Regions from separate parts of the Sphaerisporangium siamense genome, predicted to be linked through region 2. Evidence: riboswitches for the same ligand, from Rfam matches in the RefSeq annotation. Region 2 holds a riboswitch; each other region holds the start of a gene.

What was found. Region 2 has a riboswitch for cobalamin ahead of BJ982_RS04530 ((2Fe-2S) ferredoxin domain-containing protein). Riboswitches for the same ligand answer to the same signal wherever they lie in the genome.
Region 1: another riboswitch for cobalamin. It lies ahead of BJ982_RS32735 (ABC transporter substrate-binding protein); the one in region 2 lies ahead of BJ982_RS04530 ((2Fe-2S) ferredoxin domain-containing protein).
Region 3: another riboswitch for cobalamin. It lies ahead of bluB (5,6-dimethylbenzimidazole synthase); the one in region 2 lies ahead of BJ982_RS04530 ((2Fe-2S) ferredoxin domain-containing protein).
Region 4: another riboswitch for cobalamin. It lies ahead of BJ982_RS23410 (ribonucleoside-diphosphate reductase subunit alpha); the one in region 2 lies ahead of BJ982_RS04530 ((2Fe-2S) ferredoxin domain-containing protein).

Annotation. Positions count from the first base shown of each region.
Region 1 is NZ_JACHND010000001.1:7,187,339-7,191,515, forward strand. Features, by position in the region: gene BJ982_RS32725 (ABC transporter ATP-binding protein) at 1-241, opposite strand, end outside; gene BJ982_RS32730 (FecCD family ABC transporter permease) at 238-1,266, opposite strand; gene BJ982_RS32735 (ABC transporter substrate-binding protein) at 1,278-2,231, opposite strand; cobalamin riboswitch at 2,301-2,423, opposite strand; gene BJ982_RS32740 (Gfo/Idh/MocA family protein) at 2,471-3,307, opposite strand; gene BJ982_RS32745 (cytochrome P450) at 3,710-4,177, shown strand, end outside.
Region 2 is NZ_JACHND010000001.1:976,339-980,515, reverse strand. Features, by position in the region: gene BJ982_RS04540 (SagD/YcaO family ATP-dependent cyclodehydratase) at 1-938, opposite strand, end outside; gene BJ982_RS04535 ((2Fe-2S)-binding protein) at 1,266-1,967, opposite strand; gene BJ982_RS04530 ((2Fe-2S) ferredoxin domain-containing protein) at 2,259-2,639, opposite strand; cobalamin riboswitch at 2,873-3,077, opposite strand; gene BJ982_RS04525 (hypothetical protein) at 3,434-3,646, shown strand; gene BJ982_RS04520 (ABC transporter ATP-binding protein/permease) at 3,643-4,177, shown strand, end outside.
Region 3 is NZ_JACHND010000001.1:59,675-63,851, forward strand. Features, by position in the region: gene BJ982_RS00295 (monooxygenase) at 1-798, shown strand, start outside; cobalamin riboswitch at 1,043-1,241, shown strand; gene bluB (5,6-dimethylbenzimidazole synthase) at 1,273-1,893, shown strand; gene BJ982_RS00305 (winged helix DNA-binding domain-containing protein) at 1,898-3,010, opposite strand; gene BJ982_RS00310 (glycosyl hydrolase family 18 protein) at 3,156-4,177, opposite strand, start outside.
Region 4 is NZ_JACHND010000001.1:5,072,683-5,076,859, forward strand. Features, by position in the region: gene BJ982_RS23400 (hypothetical protein) at 1-111, opposite strand, end outside; gene BJ982_RS23405 (tripartite tricarboxylate transporter substrate-binding protein) at 397-1,359, shown strand; cobalamin riboswitch at 1,433-1,626, shown strand; gene BJ982_RS23410 (ribonucleoside-diphosphate reductase subunit alpha) at 1,742-4,003, shown strand; gene BJ982_RS23415 (ribonucleotide-diphosphate reductase subunit beta) at 4,003-4,177, shown strand, end outside.

The DNA of each region.
Region 1 (4,177 bases), 6.2 Mb from region 2:
CGCGCGCGGGCACGCCGTCGACGAGGACCTCGCCGCTCGCCTCCACCAGGCCCATCATCGCCCGCAGCAGCGTGGACTTGCCGGCGCCGTTCGGACCGATCACCGCCAGCCACTCGCCGCCGCGCGCCGACAGCCCCACGCCGGACAGCACGGGCCTGCCGTCCAGCGAGACGCCGAGGTCGCGCACCTCGACGGTGTTCACCGGGTTCACCGGGTTCACCGGGTTCGGCGGGGCGCTCACACGCTCACCGAGCGGGTGGCGCGCAGGATGCCGACGAAGAACGGCGCGCCGACGAACGCGGTGACCACGCCGATGGGCAGTTCGGCGGGGGCGAGCATCGTGCGGGCCAGCAGGTCGGCGAGCACCATGAACGCGGCGCCGCCGAGCAGCGACAGCGGGAGCACCACGCGGTAGGACCCGCCGGCGAGCCGCCGCACGGCGTGCGGGACGACCACGCCGACGAACCCGATGAGGCCGCTGACCGCGACCGCCGAGGCCGTGGCCAGGGAGGCGGCGCACAGGACGACGAGACGGACCCGCGCGGCGTCCACGCCGAGGCTGACGGCCTCGTCGTCGCCCACCGACATGACGTCGAGCAGGCGGCCGTGGGCCAGCAGGACGACCGCCGACACCACCGCGTAGGGGGCGACCAGCCGGACCTGCGACCAGTCGCCCGCGACGCCGCCGAGTATCCACGAGTAGATCTTCTGGAGCTGCTCGACGCGGATCTGCTGGACGAACGCCTGCAGCGCGGCGAGGAAGGAGGAGACCGCGACCCCGGCGAGCACGAGCGTGGCCGTGCCGCCGCCGCGCCCGGCCGTGCTGCCGAGCGCGTACGCCAGCAGCACCCCGCCGATCGCCCCGCCGAACGCGGCGATCGGCACCAGGCCCTGCACCTGGACCAGGACGATCATCAGCGTGGCGGTGAAGCCGGCGCCCGCGGCGGCGCCGAGCAGATAAGGGTCGGCGAGGGGGTTGCGGAACACGCCCTGGTAGCCGGCGCCGGACATGGCGAGCAGGCCGCCGACGACGGCGGCCAGCACGACCCGGGGCATGCGCAGCTCGAAGAGCAGGCCCTTCTCGACCGGCGACAGGCCCGAGTCCACCGAGACGAACGGCAGCCGGTCGAGGAGTTCGAGCAGCATGCCCTTGGCGGGGATGCCGACCGCCCCGATCGTCAGTCCCGCGAGCAGGCAGATCGCGAGCACGACCAGCGCCACCGCGAGCGCCGCCGGCCGTGCGCGCGCCGGAGACGCCGTCGCCATGGCCGCCGGTCTCAGCCCGCGGCCTTCTGGACGGCCTCGCCCACGACCTTGACCAGGTCGACCACGCGCGGCCCCCAGCGGGAGGCGATGTCGTCGTCGAGGGGGACGACCCGGTCGTTCTTGATGGCGGACAGGCCGGCCCAGCCGGGCCTCTTGGCGAGGGTCTCCCTGGACTGGCCGCAGCACTTGGTGTCGCCCAGGAAGATCAGGTCGGGGTCGGCCTTGACGACGAACTCGCTGGAGAGCTTGGGGTAGCCGCCGGCGGGGTCGGGGGCCTTGTCGGCGATGTTGGTCAGGCCGAACAGGCCGTAGACCTGGCCGAGGAAGGTGCTGGAGGTCACCGAGTAGGGGGTGCTGTCCAGCTCGTGGTAGTAGCTCAGCTTCTTGTCCTTGGGCGCGGCGGCGGCGATCGCGTCGATCCGGCCCTTCATCCCCTGGGCGAGCTCGGTGGCCTTGGCGGCGTTGCCGGTGGCGGCCCCGAGGTCGGCGATCTCGTCGTAGACCTCGTCGAACTTGGTGGCGGCGGGCTCCAGCAGCACCGGGACGCCGAGCTTGGTGAGCGCGCCGACGACGCCGTCGATGTCGTTGGACAGGACGACCAGGTCGGGGCGCTTGGCGACGATGGCCTCGACGTTGGGCTTGAAGCCGGACAGGTCGGTCCTCGGCGCCTCGGCCGGTTGGTTGGACTGGTCGTCCACGGCGACGACCTGCGGCCCCGCGCCGATCGCGAACAGCGTCTCGGTGTGGCTGGCCGACAGGGAGATGATCTTCGTGGGCCTGGCGGCGATCGTCACCGGGCCGTTGCCGGCCTGGACGGTGACGGGGAAGCCGGCGGCGCCGGCGGATGGGGCGGGGGTCGTACTGGTGACTGCGCTGGTGGCTGAGGGGGCGTCGGTCCGGCCGCACGCGGCCAGCGTCAGCGTACCCAGCAACGCGCACGCCAGGACCGTGCGTACGGGCCTCACGTGGGTTCCTCCTGTTGCCGGGAAACGAGGACCCGTGGTCATGACGGATCACCCTTTTCCACGAGGGTTGACGGCGTCGGCGCGGGTGGAGGCGACCTGGCTCGATCCGGGGGGATCTCACAGTTGCGGGACAGCGCCGGAATCACACCGGACTTCGCTCCACGCCACGCGTCACACGAACCGTATCAACCAACGGCCAGAGGGGATACGCCAGGTCGTGACGGGCGTACCACCGCGGGTCAGGCGAGCTGGGCCTCGGCCGCGGCGATGATCTCCTGGAGGCGGAGCCCGTGGCGGGCGTCCAGCGGGTGGCCGCCGCCGGCGCGCACGGTGGCGGCGAACTCGGCGGCCATGGCGGGGAAGACCTCCGGGCCGAGGGCGTCCCCGGTCAGCGTGGCGCCGCCCCGGTGGCCGTAGACGGCGACGCGGGAGACGCCGTCCTCGCCGTGCGCGGCCATGGACAGCGACGCCTCGCTGACCGCGCCGGTCTCGTGCTCCAGCAGCAGGCCCGTCCAGGCGAGCGGGTCGCCGTGGGCGCGCACGCCGATGACGGGCCCGAGCGCGGCGTCCAGCAGGTCGATCACGTGCGGGCCGACGTCGAGGATCGCGCCGCGCTCGCGCCGCCACGGGGAGTCGATCTCGTGCAGGGCGCCGGAGACGTTCACGGCGTGCCCGCCGAAGGGGTCGATCTCGGAGACCCGCCGCAGGAAGTCCTTGGTCGCGGGGGCGTACCGGAAGGTCAGCACCATCTGGGAGGCGACGCCGGCCTCGCCCACGGCGTCGGCCAGGCGGCGCGCGGCGTCGAGGTCGGCGGCGAGCGGCTTCTCCAGCAGCAGGGCCTTGCCGGCCTTGGCGGCGAGGAGGCCGAGCTCGGCCTGCACGGCGGGCGGGACGCAGAAGGCGACGGCCTCGCAGACCTCGAACAGCTCCTCGACCCGCTCGTACACCGGGGCCCCGAGGCGGGCGGCGGCCTCGGGCCTGCGCGCCCACACCCCGGCGAGCCGCGTGTGCGGCCCGGCGGCGAGCATGGGGGCGTGTACGGCCTCCGCCCAGGGCCCGGCTCCGATGAGACCCACCGACACTGGTTCCACGACGCTCAGCTCCCCGGGTGTCCGACCGATCGGAGCGAGACTAGCCCAGCCACGCGGGGTGTCCGGCGTCGGGTATCGCGCCCCTGGATTCCGGACTGTACGGAAAAGGCCATTTTCGGCGGTCTAAGTGGTTATTGACCGAAACCTTGATCGCGGTCCGCGATCGTGATACTTCATTGATCATGTGGCATTTTGCCGCACGAAATTACCAATTGTCGCGTTCGCGGTATGCGGTGAGCGGCGCTCGATAGGAGGCCCCGGAGCCGGACCTCCCCGCCGGTTCCGGGCGCCCGCCTCGTGCGGCACAACCGGTCACGGCCTTTCACGGCCTTTCACGCATGACGCGAACGCGGCACGGCCCGCAGCACACCCTTGGAGCACCCCACGATGTCGGTCGCCGCTTCCCCCCGGCATGCCCGAACCGTCCCCCTCCACCGGCTCTTCCCTCAGATCGTGCGCGACCCCGTGAACACGCTGGCGGCGCTCGCCAGACGTTCCCGCGGGACGATCGTCCGTCTCCCGGCGGGATCCACGCCCGTCTACCTGGTCAGCCACCCCGACCACGTCCAGCACGTGCTGCGTGGCAACTGGGAGAACTACCAGCGCCAGGGGATGTTCTGGCGTCCCCTGCGGCGGTTGCTCGGCGCGAGCATCCTCGACGACGGCGCCGCCTGGGAGGCGAGCCGCGGCATCCTCCAGCCGCTCCTGACCGCCAGGAAGGTCGGCTCCCTGGGCGAGGAGATGGCACGTGCCATCGACGAGCGGGTCGGCGAACTGGAGGTCCACGCCGCCTCGGGACGGGCGTTCGACGCGGGCGAGGAACTGGCCGACCTCGTCAACCAGACCGTGATCAAG
Region 2 (4,177 bases):
AGCAGCTCGAAGCCGGTCGCGTGCATGCCGACGGCCTCGGTGAGCGCCTTGGCGGCCGCGGCCTCGGCGGTCGGACGGCAGGCGCTGCCGAAGGCGACCAGCCGTCGCGCGCGGTCCTCGATGAACGCCCCGGCGACGGGGACGTCGAAGGACGAGGGGATGCGCAGCAGGGTGACGTCCAGACCGGCCTGCTCCGCCTCCCGCAGCGCGAAGCCGAGACGGCCGCCCGTGCCGGCCACGAGTGGTGCGGCGGGCGCCCCGCTCGTCCACCAGACGGTGACGGCGTCGCGTTCCAGGACTTCCAGGAGCGCGGCGAACCGGGCTCGCTCCGGGGTGAGGCCGGCGGCGGTCCCCGCCAGGATCGGGTAGTTGGTGGGCGCCTCGGCGGCGCGTGTCCCGCGGAAGTAGTTGACGTAGGCCAGCGACGCCGGAACCAGGATCTGCCGCCCGTCGCTCAGATCCTCGCCGTGGGCCCAGGCGATCTCCAGGTCGGGGGTCATGGGGACGAACGGGAACCCCCGTTGGGCGTGCTGGGCGCGGGAGTAGAGCGCGAATGTCCGCGGGTCCGCGACCGGCCGGCCCTCGCGGGCAAGGCGCTCGTAGGAGCCGGTCGGCAGTTCGGCGGGGACGGCGTTGCCGCAGTACCGCTCCACGGCCTCTCCGATGGCCGCGTACCGGGCACGGGCCGGATCCGCCAACGCGGCTCCGCCGGTGACGGTGTCGATGACGGCGGCCGATCCGGGAGGGGTGGAAAGGCGGGCGCTGTAGGAGACACAGGTCGCGACGAGGTCCAGGCGGGGGTGATCCCTGGTGAGGCGCCGGATGAGGCCCAGCCCACCCTCCGTGCCGAGACGGGCGGCCACCTCTTCCATGCCCTCGGCCTCGTCCGCCGCGGCCGGGCCGGCCGGTGTTTCCGGCTCGGCCATCGGGTTCCTCATGTGATCGCTCCTCCCTCTGGAAGGACGCCTGGATCGGCCCGGATGCCGGTACGCGGCGGGTGGGCCGCCGAACCGGCGGCCCACCCGCCTTCTGGTCACTCGCTGTCGGCTTCCTCACGCCACTCGAACGGCGAGTCCACCGCCGGCGTGTGGGACCTGACGCCCGACTGAGGGTCTTCGGGCTCGACGAAACCGTGGTGCGCCATGTGCGTCCTCCTTCGGCTCGGCATATGGCCGCCCTTATTGCGACCATTATGCAACTGCGAACTCCTTGCATCGAGTTTATGCATGGCGCGGCGCGAAACTCAATGCCGAACGCGGTCCGGTTCATCGGCGGTGTTTTCCGTCCAGAGAGCAGTCGTCGCACTTGACTCCGCCGGGGACCCGGTAATAAAGGCAGCAGCTTCTGCGCCGGAACGTCAGATCTGGGCCTGTGACGTCGCCGAGCCCGGCCAGCCGCCCGATGCCGAGAAGGTCCGTCGTGAGACGGTACGTCGGGCCGGCGAGGTCCGGGCGCGCGGCGAGGACGGCTCGGCCCGCCTCGGCCAGCGCGGACGCCGCGTTGCCGTACAGGAGGCGCGGCGCGACCTTGACGCGCAACCCGGCGGCGAGCGCCTCCAGGTGCGTGACCACCACCGATCGATAGAGAATTCGGGTGAGCTGGGCGTTCGCGTCGACATGCCAGCCGGAGGAGGCCGGTAGCCGCAGGGCCGGCCCGTCGTCGGCTCGGTGCAGGCGGGTCAGGTCGGGCACGACGCCGTGGACGAGGGCGCACGCGAGCATGGGCGACCACAATCGGGCCGCGTGCCCGAGCTGCATGATGGAGGCGCCGATTCGCGGTTCCTTGGCGCCATAGCGGGTGGCGACACTGGTGACCAGGTCGGATACGCCGCGGGCGTAGTCCTCCTCGATCGGATGCCATCCGGCGCCGTCACCCGACACGGCGATCCGGAAGAACGAGCCGACCGAAGCAACGTCCGCGAGGGCGGCGGTGATCGATTCCGGCGAGGCCGGCCGAAGAGAACCCATGGCTTATAACTCCATTTTCTGGTTTCGGTGGATTTGTGTGGAATTAGGGACTGGAGTGCATGGGAAATACGCCGGAACGCGGTAAGTGCATTCGTTCCGGCATCGCCGGCCAAAGAAAGGTTCAGGCCGGTGGATCACTCCTCGGATGCGGCTGGCCGCGGGTTATCAGAGTCACCTGTGGAGTTCCCGTTAACGGGTGTGTGATCACCTCGGCTTCAACGCGATGGACCTCGGCGAGCGGCGCCGGGGCGAGCACCTCGCCGGGCGCGCCGAGGGCGACCACCGCGCCGCTCATGACGCGTGATCGGCATGTCCTGAGTCGCTCACAACGCCGGCGGTGCGGATACGCCGCGGCGGGGCCGTGACGTGGAGGGTGAGGATGCCAGGAAGATCGGCGAGGCCGGGACCGCCGGCGCGGATCCAGGCGGCGATGTCGTCGGCCGCCTCCGGCTGGTTGGCCAGGCCCAGCCACACCGGCCGCCCGCCCGCCTGCCGCCCCGCGGGTGAGGGCTGTACCACGATGACGTTCGCCTGGTCGCAGACGTCCAGGCAGTCGGTGACGCGCACCTCGGCGACCTCTGCCAGGCGCGCGACCTGCGCGTCGTGGTCAAGGCCGGGGACCCTGCGCGCGGTGCCGCAGCAGCAGCCCCGGCAGATGGCGATTCTCGTCATGCGCGCCCGCACCCTCTACCGGTGCGGTCGAGCGCATCGGGGCCTGGCCACGGCAGGGGATCTGGCCGGAGTACAAGGGTCCGTGAGGATCGGACCGCCGCCGTACCTCGATGGCGGGCAAACCCGACACGGGGACGCCCGCTTTTGCACCAGCGCGGATAAACGAAAGGGACATGCCGGACATGCGGCACGGCGATCACCGTTCCTCTCTTGGGGAGATCCGCCCCAATTCCGTGAGGAGGCGACCGCGTGAGTCTCCTGGCTCTCGGGTCGAAGCTCGCCCCGGCCTTCCCACCCCTCGGGGCAGTGGCGTTGTCGGGGTCCGCTCGCCGATCACAGTGGCGGGACCGCGCCGGATTCACACCGGCTTCCTCGTTCCGCCGTCGCCTTCGCGCCCATGGTCGCACAAGCCGCACCACCCGCAAAGGCACGGATATTCCGTGTCCGCTCACCGGGCCATCGAGCGTAGGCCGCGGGGTGCTCGGCGCGGCTCCGGGTCTCCCGGTGATCCGGCTCCAGGGCGGCGTAGTCATAGGGCACGTCCGGCCGCGGTGGAGCACGGGGCCACCTGGCGTGTGGTCTTGACCACGCCGGGAAGTCGTGCCTATTTTGCGAATGCCTCCCGCCTGTGAATCTCTTGCAAGGAGTTCGGGCTCATGAGGGGTGCTCGCCCTGTTGGTGTCTTCGCTGGTCCCGGCAAGGTGCGGGGTTCGGGCCGCGCCCCCAAGCGGCGCGGCCGGCGCGCCGGCCTACCACCTGATCGGCAGCGCCACCAACCGGAGATCCCTCTTCTGGTGCGTGCGCTGGGCATCAGCACGCCGGCCGCGCCGCACGACCTCAACCGGGCCGCCGCGTACCGCGACCGGCTCTCCCGCACGGACAGTGGCCCGATTCCGGCCTGCGGTCCACAAGAGGAGGTGCTGACCGTCGAGCGGATCTCCCGGGGGTACGGCGTGCGCGCCGTACCCCGCGCCCAGCTCGTCTTCGAGCTCAAGGAGGAGCGGTGATCGCCCGACTGCTGCGCCTGTCACCGTCCGTGCGCCGACGCCTGGCCGGGCTGGTCGGCCTGTTGCTGGCCATCACCGCGACCTACGTCGGCCAGGGTGTGCTGATCGCCCAATCCCTGGCCAGGATCTTCTCGGGCCAGGACGCGGCCTCGATCGTCTGGCCCGTCGCCGGGATCGTCGCCCTGCAACTCGTGCGCAGCTTGGCGCTCGCGGTACGGGAAGGCGTCGCGCTGCGGACATCGGCTCGGATCAAGAAGGAACTGCGGCGGCGGCTGACCGCCAAGCTGCTGATGCTCGGGCCCGGCTGGGCGCAACGCGGGCGGACCGGATCGACGCAGAGCTCACTGGTCGACGGGATCGAGACCGTGGACGCCTATGTCGGCAGATTCCTGCCGCAGATGGTCGCGGCCCTGGTCGGCGCCGTCGGAGTGACCGCGTTCCTGTTCGTGCTCGACCCGGTCATCGGTGTGGTCGTGCTGGCGTGCGCGGCGCTGATGCCGGTGCTGCCCCTGGTCTCGGATCGGGTGCTCA
Region 3 (4,177 bases), 920 kb from region 2:
GGCGAGGGCTGGACCTGCTTCGGCAACTCGGGCGTCGACGGCGGCGGTTGGGTGGGCCACTGGGCGCCCGGCGCGAACGAGACGCTGCTCAAGCAGAAGGTCGGCTATCCGCTCCAGCCCGGCAGCAAGCTCGTCATGCAGATCCACTACAACCTGCTCGCCTCGGGCGGCAAGGCCGACCAGAGCGACCAGTCGAGCATGCGGCTACGGCTCACCGATGGCAAGGCCGAGCTCAAGCCGCTGGCCACCGGGTTGCTTCAGGCCCCGATCGAGCTGCCCTGCACGAGCCAGGAGTCCGGTCCCCTCTGCGACCGTGACACCGCCGTCAAGGACGTCGTGAGCCGCTTCGGCACGGACTCGGGCGAGAACGTCGCCCAGCTCGCGCAGTACTGCGGCCAGGGCAAACCGCTCACCCCCGGGCCTACCCAGCACTGCGACAGCAAGTTCGAAGGCAAGGCGACGATCTACGCCACCGCGGGGCACATGCACCTGCTCGGACGCGCGATCAAGGTCGAGATGAACCCGGGCACGCCCAAGGCGAAGACGCTGCTGGACATCCCGTCCTACGACTTCGACGACCAGCAGATCCGCCCGTTGCCCGAGCCCGTCACCGTCAAGCCCGGCGACAACCTCCGCGTGACCTGCACCCACGACGCCGGCCTGCGCAAGACCCTGCCCGCGCTCCAGGGCCTGCCCGCGCGGTACGTGGTGTGGGGCGAGGGCACGAGCGACGAGATGTGCCTCGGCCTGCTCGTCATGTCCCCCGAGGGCCGGCAGCGGGCGGGCGCGGGCGGCTGAGCCACGCCCGGCCCACCACCGGGGTGCCGCCGTCCGCTTCCAGGACGCCGGCACCCCGGCGCGTGCGTTCGCGCGGCCGCCGGTCGCGCGGCACCGGCGCGTTCGCCGGAACCCTCACCACCGTCCCCGCCATCGGCGGCCGGCGTGACCGCTCCCGTTCAGGTGAGCGCCATGCCGTCGTCCGGACAGGCGATTGCGACGCCCCCGGCGATACGGCGGCGGCAGGTGATCGTTTATGGTTTTCCACGGAGAGTCGTAGTGAGGTGCCTCGCCTCGGCGGGGAGAATCGGGAAGCCGGTGTGATTCCGGCACGGGCCCGCCGCGGTGACCGGGGAGCCACCACCCACGCGCGAGTGCGCGGCCACTGGCCCGGAAGGGCTGGGAAGGCGGGTGGCGGGCGTCGATCCGGGAGTCCGAAGACCGGCCTCGCGCCCACCGCCCCGGGTATGGGGCACGCGCAGCGGGAGCCTGCCCATGGACAACCGGTTCTACGACGTCATCCACCGCCGCCGGGACGTGCGCGGCCAGTTCACCGGCGCGCCGATCCCCGATCGGGTGCTGCACCGCGTCCTGTCCGCGGCGCACGCCGCGCCGAGCGTCGGTCTGTCCCAGCCGTGGGACTTCATCGTCGTGCGGGACGACGCGGTCCGCGCGGCCTTCCACGAGCACGTGACGGCCGAGCGTGAGACCTTCGCCGCGACGCTCGACGCCGCGGCGGCGGAGCGGTTCGCCCGGATCAAGATCGAGGGCGTGCTGGAGTCGACGCTGTCGATCGTCGTCACCTACGACCCCGGGCGCGGCGCGCCCGCCGTGCTGGGCCGGCACGCCATCGCCGACACGGGCCTGTACTCGGTGTGCCTGGCCATCCAGAACCTGTGGCTGGCCGCGACCGCCGAGGGCCTCGGCGTCGGCTGGGTGTCGTTCTACCGCGAGCCGTTCGTCGCCGGGCTGCTCGGCGTGCCCGCGGGCATCCGCCCGGTGGCCTGGCTCTGCGTCGGCCCCGTGACCCACCTGGAGGCCGCGCCGGACCTGGAACGGCACGGCTGGCGGCACCGGCGCCCGCTGCGGAAGGCCGTCCACCACGACCGGTGGTGACCGATCACGAGATCGCGATCGAGATCGGCCTTCCGCCGCTCAGCAGGGCGCCGAGGTGGGTCGCCTCGGTTTCGAGCGCGGCGGTGTCCGGCTTCGGGGCGCCCGGGAACAGGGACACGGAGAGCGCCCCCTCGTCGTTCTCCCACACCCCGGTCACCGTGCCGGCGTGGACGAGGACGGGCGAGATCCATCCCGCGGTCCTGCTGACGTCCTTGCGGTGCGCGGCCGGGACCACGCGGGTGTCGTCGGTGCCGACGCCGAGGACGTACTGGTCGAAGGCGGGCAGGAGGCGGAGCATGTCGGTGGGCGCGGCCGAGGCGAGGGAGCCGGCGTCCTCGGTGCGTACCCACAGCCGCTCGCCCTCGACGTCGACCTCGGTGAGTATGTCGCCGAGGTCGGCGAACCACCGGCGCACGGTCGTCTTCTTGAGCGCGCCGCGCACCAGCCAGCGGTTGAAGGCGTCCGGCCCGGCCGGGCCGTACGCCGACAGGTAGGCGGGGATGGCGACCCGGGCGGCGGCGTCGGGCTCGGGCAGCCCCGGCCAGCCGGGAAGGTAGGTCGCGGGGTTGGTGAAGGTGACCCGGCCGTCGTCGCCGTCGCCGTTGCACAGGTCGCCGAGCCAGGCCAGCGGCTTCAGAACCGTGCCCCAGCCGGACCGCACGGCCTCGGAGATCGTGGCGTCCCTGGTCCGCCTCTCGACGGCCGCGACCAGTTCCTCGCGGGTGAGCACGGCGCCGTCCAGCTCGGCGCGGACGGCGTCGGCGAGCCGCGCCATGCGCGGCGCGTCCAGGAAGGACCGCTGCCAGGCGCCCTTCTCCCAGGTGCGGGCCGAGGCCAGCAGCGACAGGAAGGCGGGCGCGTCACGGGTGGACAGGGCGTGCAGGGTGCCGCGCATGGCCCAGGTGCGCATCAGCGCCTTGGCGGCGATCCCGCGCTGGACGGCGTCCTTCGCCGGCGCGGGCGAGCGCACCGCCACCGCGAGTTCGGCGTAGGACCTCACCTGGCTCTGGACCCCGCACAACCGGCGGACGACCTGCTCGGTGGAGACGGACGCCGGGCGGTCCAGGAACTGCCGCCGCATGCGCCAGGCGAGAACGGCGTCCCAGGTCAGCTTCATCGTCGGTCCCCCAGGTTTCGCGTGCCGGCGCCGCCCGCAGCCGAGAATACCGGCATGAAACCCTCCGACCAGGGCGCTCACCGTCCCCTCTCACGCGAAAAGGCCGCTCCCGGTCACCCGGGAGCGGCCCTTCACGTCCTGCCGGCTAGCGGCCCTGCAGCCCCTTCACGGTGTCGCCGAAGGTCCAGTTCCGCGAGCCGTCCCAGTTGATGGACCAGTCCATCAGGCCCTTGAGCTGGCCGTTGAACGCGTTCCAGCTCTGGCTCACCAGCGACGGCGACATGTAGCCGCCGCCCGCGCCCGCCTGGGCGGGCAGACCAGGAACCTGCTTGTCGTAGGGCACCTTGATGGTCGTGCCCTGGATGACCAGACCGTTGTTGAGGCAGGTGGTCTGGGCGGTGAAGCCCTGCACCGTGCCGGCCTGGTAGGAGTCGCCCGAGCAGCCGTACATGCTGCCGTTGTAGTACTGCATGTTCAGCCACCACAGGCGGCCGTTGTCGGCGTACTTCTTGATGATCGGCAGGTACGCGCCCCAGATGGAGCCGTAGGTGACGCTGCCGCCGGTGACGTACGCCGTCTCGGGCGCCATGGTCAGGCCGAAGTTGGACGGCATCTGGGCGAGCACGCCGTCGATGATGCGGATCAGGTTGGACTGCGAGGCCGACAGCGTGTTGATGTTGCCGCTGCCGGACAGGCCGGTCTCGATGTCGATGTCGATGCCGTCGAAGTTGTACTTCTTCAGGATCGGCACGACCGTCGCGACGAAGCGGTCCGCGACGGTGCTGGAGCTGAGGTCGATGCCGGCCGTCGCCCCGCCGATGGACATCAGGATCGTGGCGCCCGCGGCCTTGGCGGAGCACATCTCGGCCGGGGTGGAGACCTTCACGGTCGCGTCCATCCCGTCCTCCCACAGCACGGTGCCGTCGCTGCGGATCACCGGGAAGGCGGCGTTGATGACGTTGTACCCGTGCTGCTTGATCCGCGGGTCGTTGATCGGGACCCAGCCGAACGGCGGGTGGACGCCGTTGATGGCGCCGTCCCAGTTCTCCCAGTAGCCCTGCAGCACCTTGCCGGCCGGGCGGCTCTTCACCGCGCAGGTGGCGTCACCGGTCGGCGTGGGGGTCGGGGTGGGGGTGACCGTCGGGGTCGGCGTGGGCGTCGGCGAGA
Region 4 (4,177 bases), 4.1 Mb from region 2:
GGCCCACAGCGCCGCCGCGTACCCCGTCCATCCGGCCCACCCGGCCCTTCGGGGGGCGGGGGTGGCGGCCGGTATGGCGGCCGGTGTGGTGTGCGATCGGTTGTCGGACACGATGGCTCCCATTGCGATGAGCGAAAGACCAACGTGTTCACATTCGCCGCGCATCCCTGGCCGGCGACTCCCCCCGGATCGGGAACCGCCTCCCCCGTACGGGGGACCGCCTCTCCCGCGCGGCGAACGCCCCTTCGAAGCCCTGGTGACCGGGCTTCCCGAGCGCCGTGGGACACCGCCGCCGTACGGGCCCCGGGACGCGACCGGGCCCGATCCGTTCTCGTGCCGTGTGCCGGACCGCAGAAATGGGCATTTAGCCCGATATCGGGGGAAAGGGCGTGAACCATGCGTCGTCGCCAGGTCCTCGCGCTCGGCGCGGGGTTCGTCGCGATGGCCGCCGGGTGCGGCGGCGCCCCGGGTACGCGCGGCCTCGCGACCACGCGGGTCTCGATGGTGGTGCCGGGCCCGGCCGGCGGCGACGCCGACAGGGTCGCCCGGTCGCTCAAAGGGGTGGCCGAGCGCGAGTCGCTGGCCAGGGCCGTCCACGTCGAGACCAGGCCCCTCGCGTCCTGCCTGGCCGAGTTCACCCGGGCGCGCCGCGCCGACCAGGTCCTGATGGCCGAGCCCGAGCTGGTCGGCACGGTGCGCGCCGCCCGGCCGTCGGGCGCCTTCGCCGGCACGACCCCCGTGGCCCGGCTCTGCGGCGAGTGGGAGCTGATCGCCGTCCCCGCGTCCTCGCGCCTGGCCACGTTCGGCGCGTTCGCCGACGCCCTGCGCCGCGACCCCGGCCGGCTCGCCGTCGCGGGCAGGAACGAGGGCGGGGTGGACCACCTGCTGCTCGGCATGCTGGCCCAGAGCCTCGGCGTGGACGCGCGCCTGGTCCGGTACGCGGCCCATCCAAGCTGCGACGACGCCGTCGCCGCGCTCAACGGGGGCACGGCGGCCGCCGTCATCGCGGGGCAGGCCGCCGTGCGGGCACGGGTGCGCTCGGGAGAGCTGCGCGTGCTGGCGGTGTCCTCGCCCGAGCGCATCCCCGGCCTGGAGGCCCCGACACTGATGGAGTCCGACGTGCACCTGTACTGCGCGAACTGGCGCGGCCTGCTCGGGCCCGGCCGCCTCGCCGACGACGACCGCGCCGCACTGGCCCTGCTGTGCCGGGGCGTGGCCGAGTCGCCGCGCTGGCAGGCGCTGTGCGGGCGCAACGGCTGGACCCCCTTGTACCTGGACGGCGACGACTTCCGGCAGTGGCTCGGCGTGGAGTCGGCCCGGCTCGGCCGCGCGCTGGGGGAGCTGGGCGTGCGGGCCTGACCGCCCGGTGACGCTCCGTACCCCTGTGCAACACAACTTATAGGGGTTGTTGCGCGCTGCGCCACTAGATGTAGGATCCATGCTCGTCGCTGGTTCGCTTCGGCGAGGTGAGAGGGAAGCCGGTGTGACTCCGGCGCTGCCCCGCAGCGGTGAGCGGGAACGACCGCCGTCACAAGGCACTGGGCCGCACGGCCCGGGAAGCGACGGCCAGTAGGGGTGTGCCGTGCGCCCGCGAGCCCGAAGACCTGCCCGCGACGTCGTCCAGGCCCCGAGGGAGGGCCGCGAGACGAGGTCGTCCCGGCATGCCCCTGTGAGGGCCACCGGGCCATGTCTTCGTGCGCTCCTTCCTCGCGGCGACCCGTTCGCACGAAGGAGACAGCAGGTGACCGTGACCGATGCGGTGACTGACGCGGCGCGTGACGCCGAGCCGGGCCCGCGCCCGGCCTACCGGCGGGACGCGGCCGGCGAGCGACGGCGGCTCGCCATCCAGGAGGCCGCCGCCCGGGTCATCGCCGACCCGGAGAACTCCCGCCTCGCCGCCCGGCTGCTCGCCGAGGAGATCGCCGAGGAGGCCGCGGCGCACGGCGTGCGGACGTTCTCGGAGTCGGTCGCGGCCACGCACGCCGCGGGCCTGGTCCACGACCGCCTCGCCGCGTTCGTCCGGGACGACGCCGCCGCGCTGGACGCCCTCGTCGACCCGGAGGGGGACGGCCGCTTCGAGTACTTCGGGCTGCGCACCGTCTACGACCGCTACCTGCTGCGCCACCCCGTCACCCGGGGCGTCCTCGAAACCCCGCAGCACTTCTTCCTGCGCGTCGCCTGCGGCCTCGCGCGGACCGTCGCCGAGGCCGGCGAGCTGTACCGGCTGATCTCCACGCTGTCGTACCTGCCGAGCTCGCCCACGCTCTTCAACTCCGGCACCCGCAGGCCCCAGCTCTCCTCCTGCTTCCTGCTGGACTCCCCGCGCGACGAGCTGGACGGCATCTACGAGCGGTACGCCCAGGTGGCGCGCCTGTCGAAGTACGCGGGCGGCATCGGCATCGCCTGGACCAGGGTCCGCGCGCGCGGTTCGCTGATCCGGGGCACCAACGGGCTGTCCAACGGCATCGTCCCCTGGCTGCGCACGCTGGACGCCAGCGTCGCCGCCGTCAACCAGGGCGGGCGGCGCAAGGGCGCGGCCTGCGTCTACCTCGAACCGTGGCACGCCGACGTCGAGGAGTTCCTCGAACTGCGCGACAACACCGGCGAGGACGCCCGGCGCACCCACAACCTGAACCTGGCCAACTGGGTGCCCGACGAGTTCATGCGCAGGGTCGAGGCCGACGCCGAGTGGGCGCTGTTCGACCCCAAGGAGGTCCCCGAGCTCACCGACCTGTGGGGGGAGGCGTTCGAGGCCGCCTACCGCGAGGCCGAGGCCGCCGGACGGTACGTCCGCAAGGTGCCGGCCCGCGCCCTGTACGGCCGCATGATGCGCACGCTCGCCCAGACCGGCAACGGCTGGATGACCTTCAAGGACGCCGCCAACCGCGCCTCCAACCAGACGGCGCTGCCGGAGAACGTCATCCACCTGTCCAACCTCTGCACCGAGATCCTGGAGGTGACCAGCGACGCCGAGACCGCGGTGTGCAACCTCGGCTCGGTCAACCTGGCCGCCCACCTGACCGGCGGCGGCATCGACTGGGCCCGGCTGCGCGCCACGGTGGCGACCGCCGTCCGGTTCCTGGACAGGACCATCGACCTGGGCTACTACCCGACGCCCGAGGCCGAGGCCGCCAACCGGCGCTGGCGCCCGATCGGGCTCGGCGTGATGGGCCTGGCCGACGTGTTCTTCGCGCTGCGCCTGCCCTTCGACGCGCCCGAGGCGCTGGCCCTGTCCACGCGCGTCGCCGAGGAGATCGCGCTCGCCGCCTACCGCACGTCCTGCGACCTGGCCGAGGCCCACGGCGCCCACCCCTCCTACGGAGACACGCGGGCGGCGCGCGGGACGCTGCACCCGGACCACTACCCGGACGCCCGGCCCGTCCACCCGGGCGAGTGGGCGGCGCTGCGGGAGCGCGTCGCCGCCACCGGCCTGCGCAACTCGCTGATGATCGCGATCGCCCCGACGGCGACGATCGCCTCGATCGCCGGATGCTACGAGTGTGTCGAGCCGCAGGTGTCCAACGTCTTCAAGCGCGAGACCCTGTCGGGGGAGTTCCTTCAGGTCAACCGCTACCTGGTGCGTGACCTGCGGGAGCGCGGGCTGTGGACGCCGGAGGTCAGGGACGCGATCAAGCGGGCGGACGGCTCGGTCCAGGACATCGCGTCCATCCCCGAGGACCTGCGGGCGCTGTACCGCACCGCGTGGGAGCTGCCGCAGAAGGCGCTGATCGACATGGCCGCCGCGCGCCAGCCCTACGTGGACCAGTCGCAGTCGCTGAACCTGTTCATGGCGGCCCCGACCATCGGCAAGCTGTCCTCGATGTACGCCTACGCCTGGCGCGCGGGGCTGAAGACCACCTACTACCTGCGCTCCCGCCCGGCCACCCGCATCGCGCAGACCACCGTCGCCGCCGTCCCCGCCGCGGCCTCCCCGGCGTTCTCGGAGCCCGAGGCCGTCGCCTGTTCCCTGGAGAACCCCGAGATCTGCGAGGCGTGCCAGTGATGCTGCTCGACCCCGGCATGAACCTGACCCTGCGCCCGATGCGCTACCCGGACTTCTACGAGCGCTACCGGGCCGCGATCCGCAACACCTGGACGGTCGAGGAGGTGGACCTGCAGTCCGACCTCGCCGACCTGGCCCGGCTCGGCCCGCAGGAACGCCACCTGATCAACCGCC